2 linked regions of the Spirosoma rhododendri genome follow. The protein of the gene in region 1 interacts with the protein of each later gene in a pairwise test. Links are inferred from orthologs where the notes say so. Each region holds a gene or a part of one and is shown on either strand. Other genes may lie near its edges.

Region 1 (11,099 bases):
CTGACGCGGGCTCTGGGTGGCAAGCTGGGCAATCAGCTGCTGTTTGGCACCGAAGGCAACCGGGTGACGTACCGAAACGCGGTGTCGGGAACGGCTTATTCACTGGTCGACGCGTACGGCGCGGTGTTTTTTGAATCGCAGGTGTACGCGGGCCGGAAACTGGCAATTCAGTCGGGCGTACGGGGTGAATATTCGTCGGCTATCAACCGGTTCAACCTGGCTCCTCGTATTTCGATGGCTTACAAAACGGGCCTATACAGTCAGGTGTCGCTGGCTTACGGGCAGTTTTACCAGACGCCCGACTATCGCTACCTGTATCGCAATACGACTCTCAGCTATGAACGCGCCGACCACCTGATTCTGAATTACCAGCTCATCAAAAACAAGCGCACGTTCCGTATCGAAACGTACTACAAAAACTACGCGCAACTGGTGCGGGAGTTCACCGGCCCCAACATGACCCTCGGCCCCTACGACGCGAACCCGTACCGATTTCCGTGGGGGCAGACGAACAGCACGGGCTACGGCTACGCCAAAGGGTTCGATTTGTTCTGGCGCGATCAGGCAACGATTAAAGGGCTGGACTACTGGATCACGTACAGCTTCGTCGACTCGAAACGCTTATTTCAGCAATTCCCGACGCTGGCAACACCCTCCTTTATCTCGAATCATAACATTGCCCTGATTGGCAAACGGTACTTCGAGAAAATCAGCACGAACATGGGCCTGACGTACACCATCAGCACGGGTCGCCCCTACTACAACCCAACCAACCCCGTTTTTATGGCCGACCGCACCCCGACCGTTACGAACCTCAGCTTTATGGCGAGCCACCTGACCCACATCGGTAAAAACCTGACTATCCTCTACGCCAGTGTCGACAACATCCTGAACACCCGCAACGTCTACACCTACCTCTACACCCCCGCCCGCGCCGACGGCCCCGCCCCCACCCGCTACGCCGTCGGCCCGGCTTCGTACCGTAGCTTCTTCGTTGGCGGCATCGTCATGCTGTCGCGCAAGGCGAAGGTTAATGCGCGGGAGTTGTGAATTACCTCACGGCAGCGGCCGACCGTCCCCTACCCCTCTCCTAAAACAGGAGAGGGGTGACTAGCGGCAAAACAGCCTTTGGCATACATTCAGTGCAGTGTCTATTTTTTCACAATGAGTGCGTAACAGAATACTGCTTGTCTGTAACGACACCCCTCTCCTGTTTTAGGCGGTCCGCCGTCGCGGGAGGGGCCGGGGGTGAGGTCAGCCGCTGCCATAATGTCAACTCCACAAACTCAAATCATTTCCCCTCCCAACCAAACCAGTCCAATGAAAACCCTTATTATCACCCTCTTCGCGGCCCTGCTGGGCGCAACCGCTCCTACGCTGGCGCAATCGCCCCAGTACAAGCAAGCCATGACCGACGCGCTGACCGGTATGAACAAGAAAACCGATAAGCCCGCGACGGCCGATATTCTGGCGTCGGCCAACCAGTTCGAGCGCATCGCCGGTGCCGAATCCGCTGAGTGGCTGCCTCGATATTATGCCGGTCTGAACTACGTGTATCTGGGTTTTCTGGGCGGCAGCGAAGCAGAGAAAGACAAGTATCTCGATCAGGCGGATGTCAATCTAAAAGCGGCCGAAACTATCTCGCCCAAAAACGACGAACTGGCTGTGCTGAAAGCGTACATCGCCCAGGCCCGCCTGACGGTCGACGCGATGAACCGCTGGCAGCAGTACGGCCCGCTGTTTCAGGCAGGTATCGAGCAGGCCAAAGCCATGAACCCGGCCAACCCCTGCCCGTATGTACTCGAAGGGTCATCGCTGATGTATACCCCCGCCCAGTTTGGTGGTGGCCCCGACAAAGCCTGCCCGGTACTGAAGCAGGCTATGGAAAAATTGGCGACCTTCAAGCCTGCCAGCGAATTTGCCCCCGGCTGGGGCAAGCAACAGATCGAACCCCTGCTGACGAAGTGCAAATAGCGGCAGGACGGTTTTCAGCTTACAGTTTTCGGTATACGATTTACCCGCATGCCGGCATAAAACCGCTGAAAACTGTGAACTGAAAACCGTACACCGAAAACCGTATAGCGACCCATGACCCGCGAACAACTCATCGACACGATTGGCAAAAACGGTCGGCGGCTAAGCATGAAAGCCGCCGACCTGACCGGGTTCGACTTTAGCGGACTCGATCTGACGCAGGCCGACTTCCGATTCGCCGACCTGCGACGGGCTAACTTCCGGGGTGCCATCTTACGGCAGGCCGACCTTAGCTACGCGAATCTGACGGGGGCCAACCTCACCGACGCTGACCTGTACGAAGCAAACCTGAACTTTTGCGGCCTGTCGGACACCAACCTCACCGGGGCTAATATGGAAGGCGCTAAGGTCAATTTTTCCGTTGGCCAGAGTCAGCCGTATTCGACCGCGAAGCTGCCCGCCGAACCGATCACCCTGACGACTATCCTGCAAAAACCCGGCTGGGGGCTGCTGATCGGTGCCCTGCTGGGGGCCTTGCTCATCTACGGCTGCAACGCGATTGTTTATTTTACCAACCTGATTGTCACGGCAAAAGACCCGGCATTAGTTGGTTTGTACCGCTTCCTGGTTGTGCAGAACATGTCCGATGGAGTCGTCATGTTTCTGCTTGTCTGGGCCTTGTCGATTCGGCTGGCGCGAACTGTAGCTAAACCCTGGAAACGACACCTGATCGTCACCGTAGTTGTCCTGATCAGTTTTTTCGTCGTCAACACCGGCGTTTATTATCTGATCGGGAAACCCAGTATTGACGAACTAAAAAAACGCCCGCAGGGTATCGACGACACCGCCCCGTGGTTTTTCTACGTCATCGGTGATCTGCTGGTGGCCAATTTTTTCCTGTACATCCTGCAACAGGGCCGGCAAATGACGCGCAAGCTCACAGAACAGGAGTTTCAGCTACTGAACCTTGAAAAGCTAAAGACTCGCGCTGAACTCGACGCGCTACAGGCCAAAATCAACCCGCACTTTCTGTACAACGCCCTCAACAGCATCGCCAGTCTGGTCCACGACGACCCCGAAAAAGCCGAAGAAATGACGCTGCTGCTGTCGAAACTATTCCGCTATTCGACCGGCCGCGATGGGGATCTGTTTTCGTCGTTGACCGATGAACTGGAAATGGTGCGTACCTATCTACAGGTCGAGCAGGTGCGCTTCGGCAACCGGCTCACCTTTACCGTCGACATCAGCAACCCGGCGCTCAATGCCCTGCGGCTTCCCCAGTTTCTGCTCCAGCCCATCGTCGAGAACGCCATCAAACACGGCATTGCCAAACGCGCCGAGTCAGGGCGGATCGACGTCAGGATTTACGAAAAAAACGACTACCTGCACCTCTGCGTCCACGACAATGGCCCTGCGTTCCCCGACGATATGGGCGGTGGCTACGGCCTGCGCAGTATTCAGGATAAGCTGCACCTGCTCTACGGCGACGATGCCGACGTTGAATTCCAGAATTTTCCGCTCAAGCAGGTGCTTATCTCAATCCGATTAGCCCGGATCAACACCATGTCTACTGTTACCGCATCGCCCACCCCGCCAACACCGACACCGTTATGAAACTCCCCCTCACCACGCTACTCATCGACGACGAACCGCTCGCCATCAACCGCCTGCGCCGACTTCTTGATAAACACCGAGATGTGTTTACCGTTGTCGGCGACGCGGCCAACGGAGCGGAAGGGTTGTCTATGATCGAAACGAAACAGCCCGATCTGGTTTTTCTGGATATTGAAATGCCTCTGCTCAACGGCTTCGAAATGCTGGCGCGCGTCACGACGATGCCGTTGGTTGTGTTCGCTACCGCCTTCGATCAGTACGCCATTCGTGCTTTCGAAGAGAACTCCGTCGACTACCTGCTCAAACCGATCGAAGCGGAGCGGCTCGCCCGCACGGCGCAGAAAATTCAGACACTGGCCGAACGTAGCGTTGCCTCACCCAATCCGGCTGACGAACCGGCTCCGCTACCCATGGCGACGGAGAATGTAATGCGGTTGCTGGCGCAGATGCAGCCGAAGAAAGAAATCTATTCGATCTCGGTAAAACTGGGCGATAAGATCCGGCTTATCCCCCTGTCGGACATCGTTTACTTTGAAGCCGAAGACAAATACGTGTTTCTGTCGACCACCGACGGCCAGAAATTTCTGACCAGTTACACCCTCACCACGCTCAGCGACAAACTCCCCGACACGTTTGTGCGCATCAGCCGATCGGCGATGATTAACCGCCAGAAAATCAGCGAAGCCCACAAGCATTTCGACGGTAAATTCCAGTTGGTCATGGGCGACAAAAAAGCCACCCGCCTGACCACCGGCACCACCTACGGCGATACCATCCGGCAGCTGCTGGAATTGTGAACGTTGGGCTTAAAGTTTGGGGTTTATGGTTTAAGGTTTGTCGGCTAACTTTAAACCTTATACATCAAACCTTGACCCCTCTCAGATGAGTAAGAAAAACCGCTCCGGCGTCGTCTATTCGACAAATCCCGATTTCGACTACCAATCCGACGATACGCCGGAAGCGGAAACGCTGGCACCGGCGCAGCAGAACCTGAAAATCTGGCTGGTCAAGTTGGGGGGCAGTAAAGTCGTTACGGCGGTTCGGGAATTTATCGGCACCGACGCCGATCTGGCCGAGCTGGGTAAACAGCTAAAAGCCGCCTGCGGAACAGGCGGCTCAGTGAAAGACGGCGAAATTCTGATTCAGGGCGACCACCGCGACAAAGTGCTGACGTGGCTCACCGGCAAAGGCTATAAAGCCAAGAAAGCGGGCGGCTGATGCGTGGTCAGGGCTTCTCCTGCCGCACCTGCTCGATCAGCGCAACGACTTCGGCGATGCTCATCTCGAAAGTATCGGCAATGGTCTTCGCGTCCATTCCCAGTTTGAGGGCACCCTTGACAAACTTGCGACTCGCTTCTGCACGGCCCGCAATTTGTCCGGCAATTTGCCCCTCGATTCGCCCTTCCATCCGTAGTTGATCGGCTCCATTCATAACAGCTTCTTCAGTTTGTTTGGATACTGTACTAAACATAACCACAATATCCGTCCCAGTCAAGTCAGTCGTTTCGAGCAGGTACAGAAACGTAGGCAAAACGACCGACATCAGCTCATCGTCGGCGAAGCCCTGCATCAGCCGCCGTATGTTCTGACGAACGTAGTCGGCAAACTGTTTGTCCTGCCGATGCTTCATCAACGCAGCCGATACGGTCAGGAACCGGCTCCGAAAAGCAAAGATCTGTTCCTCGCTGAGCGTCGTCAGGTTTACCAGTACATAGTCAAACTCAGGAAAGAAGGGTCGCAGCAGCGCATTTTTCCCCGCCAGCGACGACGCGAACGGCTGGTGCTGCCATATTTCCCGACCGTGATAAATAATTACCGGGATGATAGGCGTGAGTCTAACGCCCTGCTCAACATCCTGCTGCCAGCGATTGAGCAGATAGCGTAGCAGCTGCAAATGCGGGTGAGCCACCGTGTAGCTTTTGTGCTCCAGCAACAGTGCGATCTGAACCGGCGTTTCATCACTCAACACACAGTCGTAGACCAGGTCGGCAAAGTGCTCATTCAGTTCATCGTCTATGTACGAGTTAGTGGTCAGCACCAGCGAATCGAGCTGAATAGCCTGGCTCAGTTCAGGCGGAAACAGTGATTCGATCAGAGAAGCAACCACGTCCGGGTGGGAGAACGTGGCCTTGAATAGTTTGTCGTGCGGGTTGTTCATTCGTTACTCAATACCCCCCATCCATTTTTTGAGTTTACCGGAGAAAAGCAGCAGCAGGAAACCGAAGCCCATGCTGAAATACACCACACTCAGGAACAGCTGCGGCATCTGAGCCACGTTCTTCTCGTCGAAACCACCCGCAAACAGACCGGCAATCAGGTTACCCAGCGACGAACCGACAAACCACAGGCCCATCAGCTGACTGGCATACCGTTTGGGCGACAGCTTCGAGAACGAACTCAGCCCGACCGGACTCAGAAACAGTTCGGCAAGGGTAAAAAGCAGGTATGTCGAGCCGAGGTAAAGCGGTGAGGTCATGCCACCGGCCACGACAATCTGCGCGGCAAATACCATCACGACGTAAGCCAGACCCAGCAGCAGCAGACTCGTTGCCATTTTAGCCGGTACCGAGTAGTTGATCTTCCGGTTGGCCAGATACACCCACAACGACGCGAGGACGGGCGAAAAAATTACGATAAAGGCTGGATTGAGGTTCTGAAACCAGCTCGACGGCATCTGCCAGCCAAACAGGCTCAGGCTCGTGTAGCGGTCAGCAAAAATTTGCAGCGACGATCCCTGCTGTTCGTTGCCAGCCCAATAAGCCGCCGACGCCAGGAAGAAGATGAACAGCACGACGACCCGCTTCTTCTCGACGCTGTCGAGTCCACCGGCCACCAGGATATACACGAAATAGCTAACGGCGATCAGCGAAATAATGGCACCCATCGCCTTCGCCAGACCCTGCGCCGTCGACATGTCGAGAACGCCCGTCAGTTGCAGTACGACGAAGACCGCCACCAGTCCGACCAGAAAACCGAGCAACGATTTGTTACCACCCGATGTCGTGGCTTCGGCGATTTCCGCCTTGCGGGGCACATTGCCCAGGTGACTCAGGTGCTTCTGCCCCAGTGCCCGGAAGGTAATCAGGCCCAGCCCCATGCCGACCGCAGCCGCCCCGAAACCGTAATGCCAGCCCACTTTCTGGCCCAGGTACCCCACGATGGTGATACCCAGAAACGAGCCGATATTGATCCCCATGTAGAAGATCGAAAAGGCGGCATCGCGACGCGCACCACCTTCGGGGTACAACTCGCCAACGAGTGTACTGATGTTGGGCTTAAGTAGTCCCGTGCCCAGCGCCACCACTGTCAGGCCCAGAAAGAACAGGGACTGCCCCGCCGGAAACGCCAGAATAATGTGGCCCAGCATGATGATGATACCGCCGTACCAGATCGACTTACGCTGACCCAGCAGGTTATCGGCGATCCAGCCGCCGGGCAACGACAGCAGGTAGACTGATGCCGTGTAGATACCATAAATGGCCGCACCCTCAGCTTCGGTCAGACCCATTCCGCCCCGCACATTGTCGATCAGAAACAGCAGCAGGATGGCCCGCATCCCGTAATAACTGAACCGCTCCCACATCTCGGTGAAAAACAGTACGTAAAGGCCGGTGGGGTGGCCCGTCCGGGCAGGCGGTTGAGCAATCGTTGACTCCATGTAGTTTGTCGCGATAGAAAAGGGCAGCCGAAGATAATTTGGCTTATTCAGGTAAAAAGGAACGGTAAAGATACCGACGTCGCGTCAATCCGGCAACTAACTTGCGGGCGTAACCACGCTGCCGTTATGCTGCTCCCGTTCGACTTCGCAACCGACCCCTACCTGATTCTGGACTTTTCGGCCACCAACCCCGACCTTGACCCAGCCAGACAGCCACCGCTGAACCTGACCGATACAGCCGCATTTTCCGACTATGTATTCGGCAAATTACGCGCGGCCGGGGCACAGGTCGGGGTAGGTGGCTATAACGAACACCGGGTCATTTACCGCCGAAGCCCCCATTTTCAGCAGACAGCGCAGCCACCGTACGACGCCCCCCCGTACGACGGACCGCGCGAAGTTCACCTGGGCATCGATCTATGGACCGACGCCGGAACGCCCGTTTTTGCCCCACTGGATGGTGTCGTTCACAGTTTTCAGGACAACGCCAACTTCGGCGACTACGGCCCCACGATCATTCTGGAACACCAGTACGAGGGCAAGCCACTTTACAGTTTGTACGGCCACCTGACCCGCCCATCGCTCGACGGGCTGTACGACGGCAAACCGGTTCGGGCGGGTGACAAGATTGCTGAGATCGGACCCTACCCCGAAAACGGTGATTGGCCCCCGCACCTGCATTTTCAGCTGATGACCGATATGCTCGGCCGTCGGGGCGATTTCCCCGGCGTCTGTTCCCTCGCCGACCGCGCCTATTTCCTGTCGATCTGCCCCGACCCCAACCTACTGCTGCGTATTCCGGGGTTGTAACAGGCGGTCGCCCGTTGCTCACGGTTTACGCTGAAACAGAAGCCCGTCGAACAGCAGCGTCTGAACAGTACCGGCGGGGCTGAGCGTAAACTGAGCCGTAGCTTTACCAGTCCAGGTGTTGTCGTAACTACCCCGGAACGTATCGTATTGCCAGTGGGGCAGCGTGGCCGTCAGTACGTTGTTCAGGTTGAAGGCCAGCCGGTCACCGGTTACGGTTACCGTGGCTTCACCATAAAGCGGGCTGGTGTACGTACCGGCATAAGCCGGCAGGGGGAGCGTAGTTTTCGTATTGGCAACGCGCCGGGCTTCCAGGGCCTGCCCGGCCTCCCGGCTTTGCCGGGCCAGTCCATCGTACAGGTTTTTAAATTCGGTACTCCAGTCGCGATTACCCCCCAGGGCGAACCAGTCGAGCGTTTTGTAAAGCAACGCATGCCGCCCCTCGGCGTGGTCAAGATTGCCGAATACAAACACGCCCAGTTTCTCGTTGGGGAGCTGACCCGTGATGGCCGTCAACCCCGCCAGACTCCCCGTATGAAAGTTTACCTTGTGGCCCCGGTAGTCGTGCTGATACCAGCCCAGGCTGTACGTAAACCAGTTGGGTTTCAGCAGCTGCATGGTCGCGTACTCGTCGTCGGGTACCATGGTCTGCGGACGGAAGATTTCGGCCCAGGTAGCCGGTTTGAGCAGTCGGCCACCCGCGTACTTCCCGCTGTCGAGCATGCAGATAACCCATTTACCAATATCGTCGGCGGATGACCATACTGCCCCCGCCGACCCGATTTCGCTATCGGGGCCGTACGGAATTACGCGAATGGTATCGTTGATACGAACGTGCGGACGCGTCAGATTATCGTCCCTGATATAGCCGCGCTTGGGCACTGTCCGGGTCATACCCAACGGCTGAAAAATACGGGCCTGTATGGTCTCTGCCCAGGTTTGACCCGTCACCCGTTCGATGATCCGGCCGGCCGCTGAGTACATGGTATTCTGGTAGACGTAACCAGACCGGAACGAGTAACTGGGCCTGACCAGCACCATTCGCCGAAACATTTCACTGGCCGGAATATTCATGGCACTGGTAAAAAAATCGGTGCCGCCCACGCCCGTATTATGCAGTAGTAAATCGCGGATGGTGACCTGCCGGGTGACGTACGGTTCGTAAAACTGTAGTTCCGGCAGGTACTGGTAGACAGGGTCGTCCCAGCGCAGTTTTCCGGCATCGACCAGCATACCCAGCAACGTGACGGTCATGGCTTTGGTCGTTGACGCACAGGCAAACAGCATCTGCGTATCGACGGGTCCGCCGTTGGCTGGAGCTGTCCCGGACAGTTCGCGGACGCCGTATCCTTTGGCAAACAGCACCCGTCCGTCTTTCACGACCGTAATTGCCAGGCCGGGTATATCCCATTGTTGACGCACACGCTCGACGTACGTATCAAATTCCCGGATCTGTTTCGGGGAAATGGGCTTTTGCCCGACGGCACGAACCGTTATCAGCAGGAAGAGCAGGCAGTACAAACGCGTCATATCAGCGGGTAGCAGTGGGAGAAACAGGCGGCTGGTATAGAAAATAATCGTAGATACTACGGGCCAGCTGCGCGATAACCTGCTCGCGGTCAGCGGCCGGCTGCGTCGAATACCCCACAAACACCGCAATGGCGATATGACCCGCGTCGCCCGGCAGGGTAATGATCCCCACGTCGTCGGTGGCGGTTTCGTCGAGCGAGCCGGTTTTATGGGATACGACCGTACCGGGCGGCAGGTAGCCTTTCAGCCGGTTTGCCCCACCCCGACACCGGGCCATTACGGCCAGCAACGTATCCCGGCTGGCGGGTTGCAGCGCCGTTCCCCGATAAATCTGCGCCAGCAAACTGACCATCGCGTCGGGTGTCGACCGGTCGCGCCGGTCTTTGTTGAACCGGGCAACGGCGGCTTTAGCCTGTTCAGCAGTTACGGCCTTGCCGAGTCGGTTGTAGAAGCCCGGTGTCCACTGGTCAGCCGGGGGTAAGGTGACGCCTTCCAGATCGGCCAGCAATTGAATAATCGACCGATCGACCGACATTCCGCGTATACCAAGCGCGTTGAGTCGTTGCTGTACAGCCACTGGCCCACCCGCCAGCCGCAGCAGTATGTCGGTTGCCGAGTTATCGCTGATGACCATCATCAGTTCGAGCAGATTCTGTACCGATAGCTGCACACCCGGTTTGGCAAACAGCACATCGAGCGTACCGCTGCCGGGGTGCAGGTCAGCAGCGTGCAGGTCGGTCATCGTCATCATCGACAGGTCACCCTGCTCGATGCGGTGGAGCAACTGGGCAGCAATGGCAACTTTAACGGTACTGGCCATCGGAAACGAATCGGTCGGATTCAGATGTACCTGCCGGCCGCTTTCGAGATGCAGTGCCGATACACCCACCCGCCCCTTCGCCAGTCTGGCGATGCGGTCCATTTCCTGGCCGAGCCGCTGGGTAGCCACATCGACACCCTGCGCAACGGGTAGCGTCTGGGCCCAGCCTACCCCTGTAATGAACAGTCCTGCGGCAAGTAGTATGATGCGGCTAATCGCATTGGCAGCTGATTTCATGGCGCGTCAGGCGGTCAGCAGTGCGTCGGCCGGTTCGGGGACTATCGCCAGTGCCTGCTCCAGATCAGCAATCAGATCGTCGACGTTTTCGATACCGACCGAGTAGCGGATCAGCCCTTCGGGGATGCCCAACTGCGCGCGTTGCTCCGATGTCAGTTCGACATGGCTGGTGGTACGCGGTGGTCCGGCCAGCGTACTGACCGACCCCAGACTGGCGGCCAGATGCACGAACCGCAACGCAGGCAGAAACTGCTTTACGGCGTCGTACCCGGCTTTCAGCGAGAAGCTCATCATGCTACCGAAACCCGTCATTTGCGCGCACGCGATGGCGTGGCCGGGGTGGGTTTCCAGACCGGGGAAAAATACCGTTTCGACTTTTGGATGGTCGTTTAGATACCGGGCAATGCGCATCGCCGACGCGTTCTGTCGTTCGATACGCAGTTCGAGTGTTTTCATTCC
Region 2 (11,024 bases), 4.9 Mb from region 1 along the record:
GAGCGCAAATAGCTCGCGGAGTGCTTCGTATTCCACAGCCGGGTAAACGGGCTGCCGCAGCGCCAGCCGACTCAGCACCTGTAGTTCGTTGCGCTCGTTGACGCTAATGTCGAAGGCGTAGCGGCCACCGTTGTTGGGCATCACCACCAGCGCCCGTTTGGGCAGTTCCTCTACCTTGTAGCCCGCTGGCAGCGTGTAGGTAGCGGTGAAGGTTTCGTCGACCAGCACGCCAAAATCGACCGGATACAGCCGCTCAGTGCCCTTGAACGGATTCTGATGGTGCCCTTCAGTCAGCATGGGGCGAAAATATAGCCGGTCGCCCGCCTGCGAACAGGCATTGGCAATGGCCACGGTGCAACTGGTGACGACGGCCGTCGTACCAGCCCGGCTATTATCGACAGATACGGAGTCGAACTGCCAGCCGGGACGTTCCTTGCGCAGTTCGTCGTTGTATTTGGTACGCCCATTCGTCGCAATTTCGCGCCGGGTTTCCCAGCCCGCGTGTCCACCCGTCAGCATCTGCACGGCACCACTAACGTCTCCCTCCTCGCTGATCGACAGCCTGGCGGTAACCGTTTCGACGGATCGTTCGGCGAGGTTAAGCGCAATAAACCGGGCTTTCTGGGGGTGAATCAGCCGTCCCTGTCCGTTCAGGCAGTCGCGCGTCAGCATACCCGGTATCAGGTGGCTGTCGGTGGCATCGAGCAGCAGGTCTTTGTTGCCCACCCACACATGCGCCACGACGTAATTGAATTTTTTCAGCAGCGCAAACGACTCATCGATGCGCCCGTGGGAGCGCGTGCTGAGAATAACCGGATTGGCGTCGAGGTTCATCTCCCGCAACATCGCAATCAACAGCAGGTTGATGTCGGCCGCGTCGCCTTTGCCCGCTTCATAAACCGTTTTAACGTTGTTCGACCAGATCGACGTTTTGTTGTTCCACTTCATCCGCTTCCGGATAAAGTCGTAGGCCGCCGTAACGCGGGCCAGCGTATCAGCATGGTCGCGGATTATCGTCTGCGCCGTTTCGCGCATGAACCCGCCCCGCTTCAGTTGCCCCCCAAACGACGCGTCGCCCAGCAGCGTGTTGTCCAGGTCAGTCCAGTTGAGCGAGAACGTTTGCTGATGATTGCCGGGCAAAATGTACCGCGCCATCTCAAAATCGATCTTCGACAGGTAATCTTCGTCGGTGGTAATGTACGCTTCGTCGCGGAAGGCGGGGGCATCTTTGACCGCGAAACGATACGCTACATAGCCAATCTGGTGTTCGCCCGGAATCAGCGTCATGCTGCCTTCGTTGTGCTCGTTGACGGCGATCGGCAGGTAGCCCGTCTGAATGATGTTGTAGTAGAAGTAGTTAGGAATGGTAATCCGGTACTCGCTCCACTTCACGGGAATGCTCTGCTGAAAATACCAGGTGCGGGGCGTATGACTGATCGCAAACGGGGTGCGCAGTTCGTACTTGTACTCGATGATCGAACCCTCCCGCACGTTCGACAGCGTGTATTTTTCGATTTGGTACGCATCGTCGGCGCGGTCGGTAAAATGCCCGGCTCTGGGTAGTTTGGTTTCTTCGACCTGCCCATTGACCAGGTTATAGGTGTAGCCTTCAAAATAGTTGATGTGCTCGTGCTGACCGGCCTTCCCCCGCCGGACCGGCAGTTCGATGGTCGCCAGATCGTAGGCTGACTTTTTGTTGATCCGGGTTCGGACGTGGTGGGTCGTGATAAGCCACAGCTGATCCGAAATGACGTCGAACCGGACTTCGCCGTATTTGTACAGCACGACGGCACCAGCCGAATCCATCGACGCACTGGAGAAATCAGCGGGCGCTGCCTGCCCGAATTTCACGACCGGCGCGGAATCGCCGGTTTTTGCACGGTCGCCTTTCTGGGCGTAGCTGGTCAGTGCATAAAGTAAGGCTAACGTGAACAGACAGAGGGATTTGGAACGAACAGTAAAACGTTTGATCATATGAGTTGACAGGTGGACGTAATCGATGCAATATACCAAATGGGTTACAAAACTTGATCCAGCCGTAACAATGTAAACTCAGCATTTTTTCTATATTTGTCAGGAGGGCTATCTCCCGCGATAATGAGCAAGCTGACGGCCGACGAATTGATTTACGGGTACATCAACGGTATTTTTCCGATGGCCGACGCCGACGGAACGCTCTATTGGTATGCCCCCGACCCGCGCGCCATCATCCCCATCGATACCTACAAACCGGCGAAGTCGCTGCGACCAACGCTAAATCAGGAGCGCTTCGAGGTGCGGTTTGATACGAATTTCGAACAGGTCATGCGGAACTGCTCCTTCCCCCGCTCCGCCGACGACAGCACCTGGATCTCCGACGAAATCATCCAGGCGTATACCGAACTGCACCGCATGGGACTGGCCCACAGCGTGGAAACGTACCAGAACGACGAACTGGTAGGTGGGTTGTACGGCGTATCGCTGGGTGCGGCTTTCTTCGGCGAATCGATGTTTCACCGGGTCAGCGACGCGTCGAAAGTGGCGTTTCATTACCTGATTATGACGCTGCGGCAACAACGCTACGAACTACTCGACACCCAGTTTATCAACGATAACGTGCGTCGGTACGGGGCTATCGAAATCCCGAAAGCCGATTACCACAAACGGCTTAAAGCAGCCATGCGAAAAAAGGCCCGCTTCACCGAGCCGCTGGTCGAGCATCTGTTTCGCAACCATCCGGGCGATTAACGGGCCGGATGCTGTTGCCGGAATCTTATCTTTGCGGGCATGAGTAAACCCGTACTTGTCCTGAAATTCGGCACGGCGTCGATCACCCGTCCCTCCGGCGAGCCCAACGAACCGGTCATGGTCGACATTGCCCGGCAGGTGGCCGCGCTCCACCCCCACTACCGCATCGTGCTGGTATCGTCGGGGGCAGTGGGAGCCGGAAAAGCCCTCATCCGCGACTATCGGGGCGACATCACGCAGCGCAAAGCCGCTGCCGCCGTGGGCAATCTGCTGCTGCTGAACCAGTATTCGCGTTTCTTCTCGATCTACGGTGTTCATATCGCCCAGAGCCTGTGCGAACGGCAGCACTTCGCCAATCGGGATCAGTTTCTGCAACTCAAACAAACCTACGAAGAGCTCTGGGCCAACGGCCTGATTCCGATTGCCAACGAGAACGACGTGGTGAGCAGCCGCGAGCTGAAATTTTCCGATAACGACGAACTGGCCACGCTAATCGCCGTTGGTTTCGGGGCCGAGGTACTGATGCTTTGCACGTCGGTGGGTGGGCTGCTCGACGCCAACAACCAGATTATCCGGCGGGTCGAGCGGTTTGACGAGCAGGTGTTCGGCGTAGTTCGCACCGACAAATCGTCGTTGGGCCTGGGCGGTATGGCGTCGAAGCTGACGTTTGCCAAACTGGCGACGCGCATGGGTATTCGGGTGGTCATCTTCGGGCTGAGTGAACCCGACAGTTTGCGCCGGGCATTGGCGGGTGAAACGGGCACCGAATTTCCCGCCAGCGAAACGGCGATGAGCGCCCGCAACCGCTGGCTGGCGAGTGGCTCGCTGGTGGTCGGGCGGCTTCAGGTAGACATGGGGGCCGTGCGGGCACTGACCCAGCGCCGGAGCCTGCTGGCCGTGGGGGTACGCGCCATTCTGGGCGAGTTTGCGGCTGGCGAAATGGTCGAGATTCTGGACGAGCAACAGGTGGCAGTCGCCGTAGCGCGGGCACGGATTTCGTCGGAACAGCTTCAGCAACAGTTGAATCAGCAGAACGTCGACGTCGCCAATGCCAGCGATATTGTACTTTTGTAATTCTATGACTCCTATTACCCCACTCCTACAGGCAACGCAACAGGCGGCTGCGGCCGTCCGGCGGCTTAGCCCGGCCCGTAAAACCGACCTGCTCAACCGCCTGGCCGACGTACTGCTTGCCCACAAAATCGACATCCTGGCCGAGAACCAGAAAGACCTCGACCGGATGCCCGAATCCGATCCGAAATACGACCGGCTCAAACTGACCGATGCGCGTATCGACGGGCTGGCCACGAGTCTGCGCGACGTTGCCGTACTGCCCGACCCGGCGGGGGAAGTACTCATCGACCGGACGATTGAACAGGGGCTGCAACTCAAAAAAATTGCGGTACCGCTGGGCGTAGTGGGTGTGATTTACGAAGCCCGACCCAACGTCACTATCGACGTAGCGTCGCTTTGTCTGCGGTCGGGGAATGCGTGCGTGCTGAAAGGCGGCAAAGAAGCCGACTTCTCCAACCGCTACCTCGTCGGTCTGATTCAATCGGTGCTGGCCGAGTTCGACGTACCGACAGCCGCCGTTACCCTGCTCCCACCCGACCGGGCCGTCGTCGGCGAACTGCTAACGGCAACTCGCTACGTCGACATTATTATTCCGCGCGGGTCGGAATCCCTGATTCAGTTTGTCCGCAAAAACTCGCTGGTGCCAACGATTGAAACCGGCGCGGGCGTTTGCCACGCATACGTCGAAGCTACAGCCGATCTCACCAAAGCGGCTGCCATCGTTATCAACGGCCGGGTGTCGCGCCCGTCGGTCTGCAACAGCCTGGATTGTATGCTGGTCGATACGGTGATTGCGGGTCAGTTTCTGCCGATGCTGATCGACGATCTACGGAAGTGGAACGTGGAGGTGTTTGCCGATGAGTCGTCGTACGCGATCCTGTACGATGCGGGTTACGAACAACTACAGCACGCACAACCCGACGATTTCGGGCGTGAATTTCTGGATTACAAGCTGGCTATCAAGCTCGTCGACGGACTCGACGAAGCCTTGTCGCACATTCAGGCGTATTCGTCGCGGCATTCGGAAGCTATTGTATCGCAAAACCAATCGCTGATCGATCAGTTCCTGCGCGAAGTTGACGCGGCTGCTGTCTACGCCAATGCGTCGACGCGTTTCACCGATGGTGGTGTATTTGGGCTGGGCGCGGAGATCGGTATTTCCACACAAAAACTTCACGCGCGCGGTCCGTTCGCCCTCGAAAAGTTGGTCACCGAAAAATGGATCGTCACCGGTGACGGGCAGGTGCGGTGGTAATAAGCTCAAGACCAAAACCTTGACTAATTTGCCGCAGTGGCGGGGCTGCACGCAATTGATGTAGTTAACCGCCAGCATTACGGAGCCGCTTATGGCAGGTCAAGAATGCTGGCAGTTATACAGCCAGGGTATTTGGCTTAGCGACAAAGGGGAAGAAAGTTGATCTAACCAAAAAGCCGTTGCCATACTGACGTTTTACCCTGCTCCGGTAAGCAAGTAGCAATGCCCTCAACTATCCTGGTTAAATGGCCGATCTGATTCTGACTATCGAGTGGGGCCGCTGGCAGTTGTGACCTGGGCTGCTCCCCTTAAGAGGTTGTCCGGGATTGTGTGTCACGAATTTTTCCGGACATCAGCCGAATCATCGTCCAATAGATAATAGCTTCAGCGTGAGACTCTTTTACTTCGTAGTCTTTCGCTAGCCGACGATGGAAAGCCCGCCACCCGCACCGGCAGACCGGCTCCACGATCCACCGTGTGAGCAAGAATGTAAGACGCAAAAATTAAGCTGTAAGACAAATTTGTTAAACTGTCTTACGGCTTATGACAATAACATAGCAACCGATTATATGTGGGCTGGCAAATAAATCATGAACGTAGCGCCCTGGTTAGGTTGGCTGGTAGCCGTGATTACGCCCCCGTGATTCGTAACGACCTTTTCACAGATGGCCAATCCTACACCCGTACCGGCATACTGGCTCCGGCCGTGCAGCCGCTGAAAGACCTGGAAGATGCGGTCTAAATATTTTTCATCGAAACCGATACCGTTATCAGCTACGGTAATCAGATAATAGTCGGTTGCCCGGCGAGTTGGCTTGACGGTCGGAGGTAGTTCATCGGCTGCTAGTACTCGACTGGTAACACGAATATGCGAAGGCACATCTGAACGGCGGAATTTGAGGGCGTTACTAAGCAAATTTTGGAATAACTGCCGAAACTGAGTTGCATCACCCAACACGTCGGGTAACGCATCGACCTGGATTTGGGCCCCCGTCTCGGCGACTGTTACGTCGAGTGTAGACAGTACATCCTCAATAACAACACTTAGTTGAACCACCCCCTCCTGATTGCGCCGAGTGGTAATCCGGGAAAAGTCCAGCAAATCCTTTATCAACGTCGACATCCGACTAGCGGCTATCTGCATTCGCTCGACGTAAACCAGCTCGTCTCCACCCACTGATTCGACAAAGCGCGTTTTTAATAAATCACCGAACTGCTGAATTTTACGCAGGGGCTCCTGTAAGTCGTGGCTGGCCACGTAAGCGAATGTTTGCAGATTATTATTGGAACGAACCAGCAAGCTGTTTGCTTCTTCTAATTCTTCGTTGATGGCCGCATATTCTTCGTTGCCCGCAACCAGTTCTTCGTTGGAAGCCGCTAACTCTTCAGTTCGTTGTTGGACTTGCTCTTCCAGTTGCTCTGATAGCAATCGGTAGCGTTCTTCGCTGTCTTCGATCGTCTGGCGATCCTGGACCTGCTGAGTGACATCGAAAGAGAGGCCTAGAATCGCATATATTTCACCCTGCGGGTTGCGGAGTGGGGAGAACGCCACGTTGAAAAAGTAATTTTTCTCCTCTCCTTCCTGAACGATCCGCACCGGTTGAGCAACGCTATGAAAGGACTCGCCAGACGCAAATATCCAGTCGAAGAGTTGCAGGAATGGCTGGCTTTCCAGCTCCGGCATGAGTGTTCGTAGCGACTTACCAGCAATATCGTTTCCCTTGCCCACCGTATCCATAAAGGTTTGGTTAGGCGCAGTAACGATTAAATCGGGGCCTACCAGCATACTAATGGCGATGGCGGCAGGAGCTTGATTAAGTACGGATTGTAGTTTTAGCTCGCTTTCATCTGCCTCCTGACGGGTCAGCATTAGTTCAGTAATATCCTGGGCAATGCCCGAAAAGCGGTAGGCTATCTGTTGGTTATTAAAGAAAGCCCGTCCCCGGCAGTGTAACCATCGCAGACGTCCATCTGCGGCTCCAATGGTCCGAAATCGAACATCATAGTATCCTTCGGATTTTGGATTTAGCGCCCATTGAACGGCTGTATCGACTTGAGATCGGTCTTCCGAATGCATATATGAAAGCACCTGATCGTAAGGCACGACATCGTCTTTGTCGAAGCCGTAGAGCTGCTTACAGCGCTCATCCCACCAGACTCGCTGGTTAGTAATATCCAGATCCCAGGTACCTATCCCAGCAGCTTGCAGGGCAAAGGTGGGGTCAGGTTGTTGCAGTTGATCTGACGAAGAATTGACGGGCTGTTGGCCAGCAGTCATAGAAGTACAGGTTATTCGGATAGTGCAAGTTAATCCTGCCCGTCACAGAGTTGCACTCACCGCTGCAATAACTTTCCGTAAGGCCCATGACGAGGACTGAATGCTGCGTTTTTTTCCTTATCGTAATCGTAGATGTGTAGCATTCCCTGGAAAATGCTATTTCAGAGACTATTGACCCGAACATAAAAAGGGGTGAAGCCTGATGTTACTGACCTCTTTCAGGCCCCTCAATTCTGCGTGTAGCTAGTCAGTTGCCAAGTTACAGCCTTCCCCCTGCATAGGGTGGTATGGTGATTCCCTCGGTGATGGGAGCCGTTGTCGACGGGGTAGATTTTACCTTTCACACCCCACCATCAGGACAAGTTTGTCTGGTGTTCGCAGTTGTGCAGGTTGGCTTCTTCATGATCGTGAGCTGGTTTTCTTCTCTACCGCCCCTCACAATCCATACTATTGCACCGTCGAGATGGGGCGGAATTTGATTTTCAAGCCGTAGTCCTTGCCTTTTGAAACATCTTTCAGTGTTACCTGCGCCCCGTCGGAGCCGTTCCAGGTTGTAACGTTATTTTCGGTTTTAGGCTGGCCATAGCGGGTGGTGAAGTAAGGCGTCAGCTCTTTCGCGTAAGTATCTACCGCCGATTTGTTATTCAGAAACAGGTCAACGTCGATACCCGATACCTTGCTGTCCTTCTGGTAATACAGCATATCCGCTGATTCCAGGTTTTTGAACTCGACCGTGTACCCGACATGGTTGGCGTCCTGTTCGAACGGCTTTTCGTGTTCGTGTTCGGCTACCGCTGTAAAGGGGTCCCCGAGGTTGACACCCCGCCAGTGACTGTCGCGGGTCAGGCCCAGATCGGCCAGACGAGTCGGCATGGCTTCAGGGACATAGTCGACGGCAGGGTCTACTTTACCCGTTACAGCGGCCGAATCGGCGGTCTGCGTTTTATCTTTCTGCCCCGACTGACAGGCAACTTGCGTAAGAAACAGTCCGGCGATAAGCCACGAAGCGTAGTGCGATTTCATAGTTCAGCGGGCCCCCTCCGGCCCGGCCGCAAACTTACGAGGAATTCGCGCCCGTATCGCCATTTGTACGTCACGACAACGGTCAGCATCCAACGCATCGGCAACGACGGCCCGGCGTAACAATTTGATAACGCGCTGCGAGCCGACAGGGCCCATCGAATCGGGTTTACCCAACATCCGGTCGGCGTTCCCGACTCAAGCGGTTGCGTTTACCCCTTGTACGACCCCATGCCCGTATGCTTTGTCTGTTGCTGGATACCACGCTGCCGTTCGTTGGTGCGGTCACGCTGAGCGGTTTATCGTTTACCCTGTTTTGTATCTGCGTGCTGGCCGTGCTCGGCTTTGAAGTCATCAACGGCTTCCACGACACGGCCAACGCCGTCGCGACGGTTATCTATACCAACACGCTCAAGCCAACCGTCGCCATCATCTGGTCGGGGTTCTGGAATTTCATCGGCGTATTCGTCATTGGTACGGCGGTGGCGATGAGCCTGCTCAAACTGGTGCCACTCGATGCGTTTATCCGGTTGCCGGTACACGTGGGAGCCAGTCTGGTTCTGGCCGTTCTGATGGCGTCGATTATCTGGAACCTCAGCACCTGGTACGTCGGACTGCCCCTATCGAGTTCGCACACGCTGATTGGCGCGCTGATCGGCGCGAGTCTGGGCTTTTCGACGTACTACGGTGGCAATGTTAACTGGGCGCAGGCGAAGGAAATTGGTCTGTCGCTGCTACTGTCGCCTATCATCGGCTTCGTCGGCTCGTTGCTGCTGCTCTACGGGGAAAAGAAAGTGCTGAAAAACAGCCTGTTGTTTCGTGCCCCCAGCCACGACCACGAACACCCGCCCCTTCCCATCCGGCTGCTACTGGTGACGACCTGTACGCTGGTCAGCTTTTTTCACGGCAGCAACGATGGTCAGAAAGGCGTCGGCCTGCTGATGCTGGTCCTGATCACGTTCCTGCCCGCCCGCTTCGCGCTAAATCCAGACACGTCGCCCACGCAACTTAACACGCTGCTACTGAACACGGAACAACTGCTCCACCAAACCCGCCCATCGACACCCACACAGGCCACCCGCCTGACGCAGGCCGAACGGGCCACCAGCCAGCTACGCCAGCAGGTACGGCAGCATCAGGGGCAGCAAACACGGGAACAGTACGCGCTCCGGCGGGAATTTCAGCACCTGACCACTCAGTTGAAAACGATTACCGACGAATCAAATACGGCCCTACCGGCGGACGTTCGGGCACGGCTGAATGAACAGATCAGGCAATTGGATAAGGCTACCGATTTTGCGCCCATTTGGGTACTGGTAGCTATTTCGCTGTCGCTGGGACTGGGAACAATGATCGGCTGGCGACGCATTGTAACGACCATCGGCGAACGGATCGGCAACGAACACCTGACATATGCCGAAGGCGCTACCGCCGAATTGGTTGCGGCCAGCACGATTGGGCTGAGTACGCTGGCCGGTTTACCCGTCAGTACCACCCACGTGCTGTCGAGCGGGGTAGCCGGGGCAATGGTCGCGTCGGGTGGTACGAAAAATCTGAATTACGGCACGCTGCGAAATATTGCCGTTGCGTGGCTCCTCACCGTACCGGCCGCCATCGGGCTGGCCTACGCCTTATTTCTGGCCTTTCACCGGTGGTTGTAACCTACAGGGCCGGACGGCGCAGCGGTATCCAGTTGGGTAATGGTAGCCGGAAAAACAGCCACAGCCCGATACTGACCAGCAGGGCCATGTTCAGACAGGCCAGATCGGCAACCGTCAGGTAAAGAGCGTCGGGTACGTCGAACACGTAATAGCCGGGGTAGCGGTAGCTGTCGGCGTAACGCTGGAGCGTTGTGGTATAAACCCGACCCGAGGTTATTTCCAGAAACGTGGTGAGCGTACACAGCCCGACAACGCTGACCAGCACTGTATTCAGGTGCCGGGTGAGCAGGCGAAGCCAGCGCCGGATACCCATTCCCAGCAGTACCGACCCGATTAGCAGCGACCAGCGGCTGCTTTGTTCGAGCCACTGCTCGGGCCATACTGACGCGTAGTACCGCACCAGTGGGGCGTAATTGCTTTCGAGCCAGTACTGGGTCACCACGGCCCGCTCGTGCCGCAGCGCACGCTGGTTGGCTTCGTACAGATTCACTTCTTCCGAAACAGGCATGGGATAGTTGCGGTTGGCCTGTATCCAGCGCCCTACCTGACCGGGCAGATTCAGCACCAATATCATCAGAACCAGCAGTGCCCAGCGGGCCCGCACGGCCATCATACTCACCAGCATAACACCGGCTACGGTCAGGCTCAGAAAAGTCGTGTCGCCCGTGAGCAGGTAATACCCAACAGCCAGCGCACCCAGGCCCGTCAGCCAGCAGGCGATAATCAACTTTGCGCGACGCGGCCGACGCGCCAGCAACCGCTGGTAACTGCCAGCCCCCAGAAAACCGCAGATCATGGTCAGAACAAGCATACCCCGGCTGGTCAGCCATAGCATCAGTTCTTCCGGCTGACTGGGCGTTGGATCAGTCAGTAAGGTTGTCTGATACCCTAGCAGAATGCCGGTCAGGCCGATGGCAAACAGCCAGGTCGCCAGCATTCGTACGCGGTAAGCTACCGGATTCGTGGTTATCATGAAGTTTGGGTTTTACTGCTCGCGCTGGCGAAACCG

The links.
Region 2: the proteins of HH216_RS01730 (region 1) and HH216_RS22255 interact in binary tests that used the Escherichia coli proteins (3 or more experiments, as listed by UniProt). The link is inferred for Spirosoma rhododendri from one-to-one orthologs.

Annotation. Positions count from the first base shown.
Region 1 is NZ_CP051677.1:448,038-459,136, forward strand. The notes cover bases 2,486-5,484. They hold HH216_RS01730 (LytR/AlgR family response regulator transcription factor), read left to right. Parts: upstream 2,486-3,584; coding sequence 3,585-4,385; downstream 4,386-5,484. Other genes in these bases: HH216_RS01725 (histidine kinase), read left to right, coding at 2,486-3,588; HH216_RS01735 (translation initiation factor), read left to right, coding at 4,471-4,806; HH216_RS01740 (Rpn family recombination-promoting nuclease/putative transposase), read right to left, coding at 4,814-5,484. In the rest of the region: HH216_RS01715 (TonB-dependent receptor), read left to right, coding at 1-1,050; HH216_RS01720 (hypothetical protein), read left to right, coding at 1,321-1,974; more of HH216_RS01725, read left to right, coding at 2,089-2,485; more of HH216_RS01740, read right to left, coding at 5,485-5,746; HH216_RS01745 (peptide MFS transporter), read right to left, coding at 5,750-7,246; HH216_RS01750 (peptidoglycan DD-metalloendopeptidase family protein), read left to right, coding at 7,373-8,056; HH216_RS01755 (serine hydrolase), read right to left, coding at 8,075-9,583; bla (class A beta-lactamase), read right to left, coding at 9,585-10,640; HH216_RS01765 (cystathionine gamma-synthase family protein), read right to left, coding at 10,647-11,099. UniProt on the Escherichia coli protein: Member of the two-component regulatory system BtsS/BtsR, which is part of a nutrient-sensing regulatory network composed of BtsS/BtsR, the low-affinity pyruvate signaling system YpdA/YpdB and their respective target proteins, BtsT and YhjX.
Region 2 is NZ_CP051677.1:5,319,354-5,330,377, forward strand. What follows is about bases 3,007-5,930. They hold HH216_RS22255 (glutamate-5-semialdehyde dehydrogenase), read left to right. Parts: upstream 3,007-3,805; coding sequence 3,806-5,056; downstream 5,057-5,930. Other genes in these bases: proB (glutamate 5-kinase), read left to right, coding at 3,007-3,801; HH216_RS22260 (PAS domain-containing sensor histidine kinase), read right to left, coding at 5,622-5,930. In the rest of the region: HH216_RS22240 (transglutaminase domain-containing protein), read right to left, coding at 1-1,974; aat (leucyl/phenylalanyl-tRNA--protein transferase), read left to right, coding at 2,098-2,727; more of proB, read left to right, coding at 2,767-3,006; more of HH216_RS22260, read right to left, coding at 5,931-7,334; HH216_RS22265 (hypothetical protein), read right to left, coding at 7,782-8,357; HH216_RS22270 (inorganic phosphate transporter), read left to right, coding at 8,594-10,015; HH216_RS22275 (hypothetical protein), read right to left, coding at 10,017-10,988. UniProt on the Escherichia coli protein: Catalyzes the NADPH-dependent reduction of L-glutamate 5-phosphate into L-glutamate 5-semialdehyde and phosphate. The product spontaneously undergoes cyclization to form 1-pyrroline-5-carboxylate.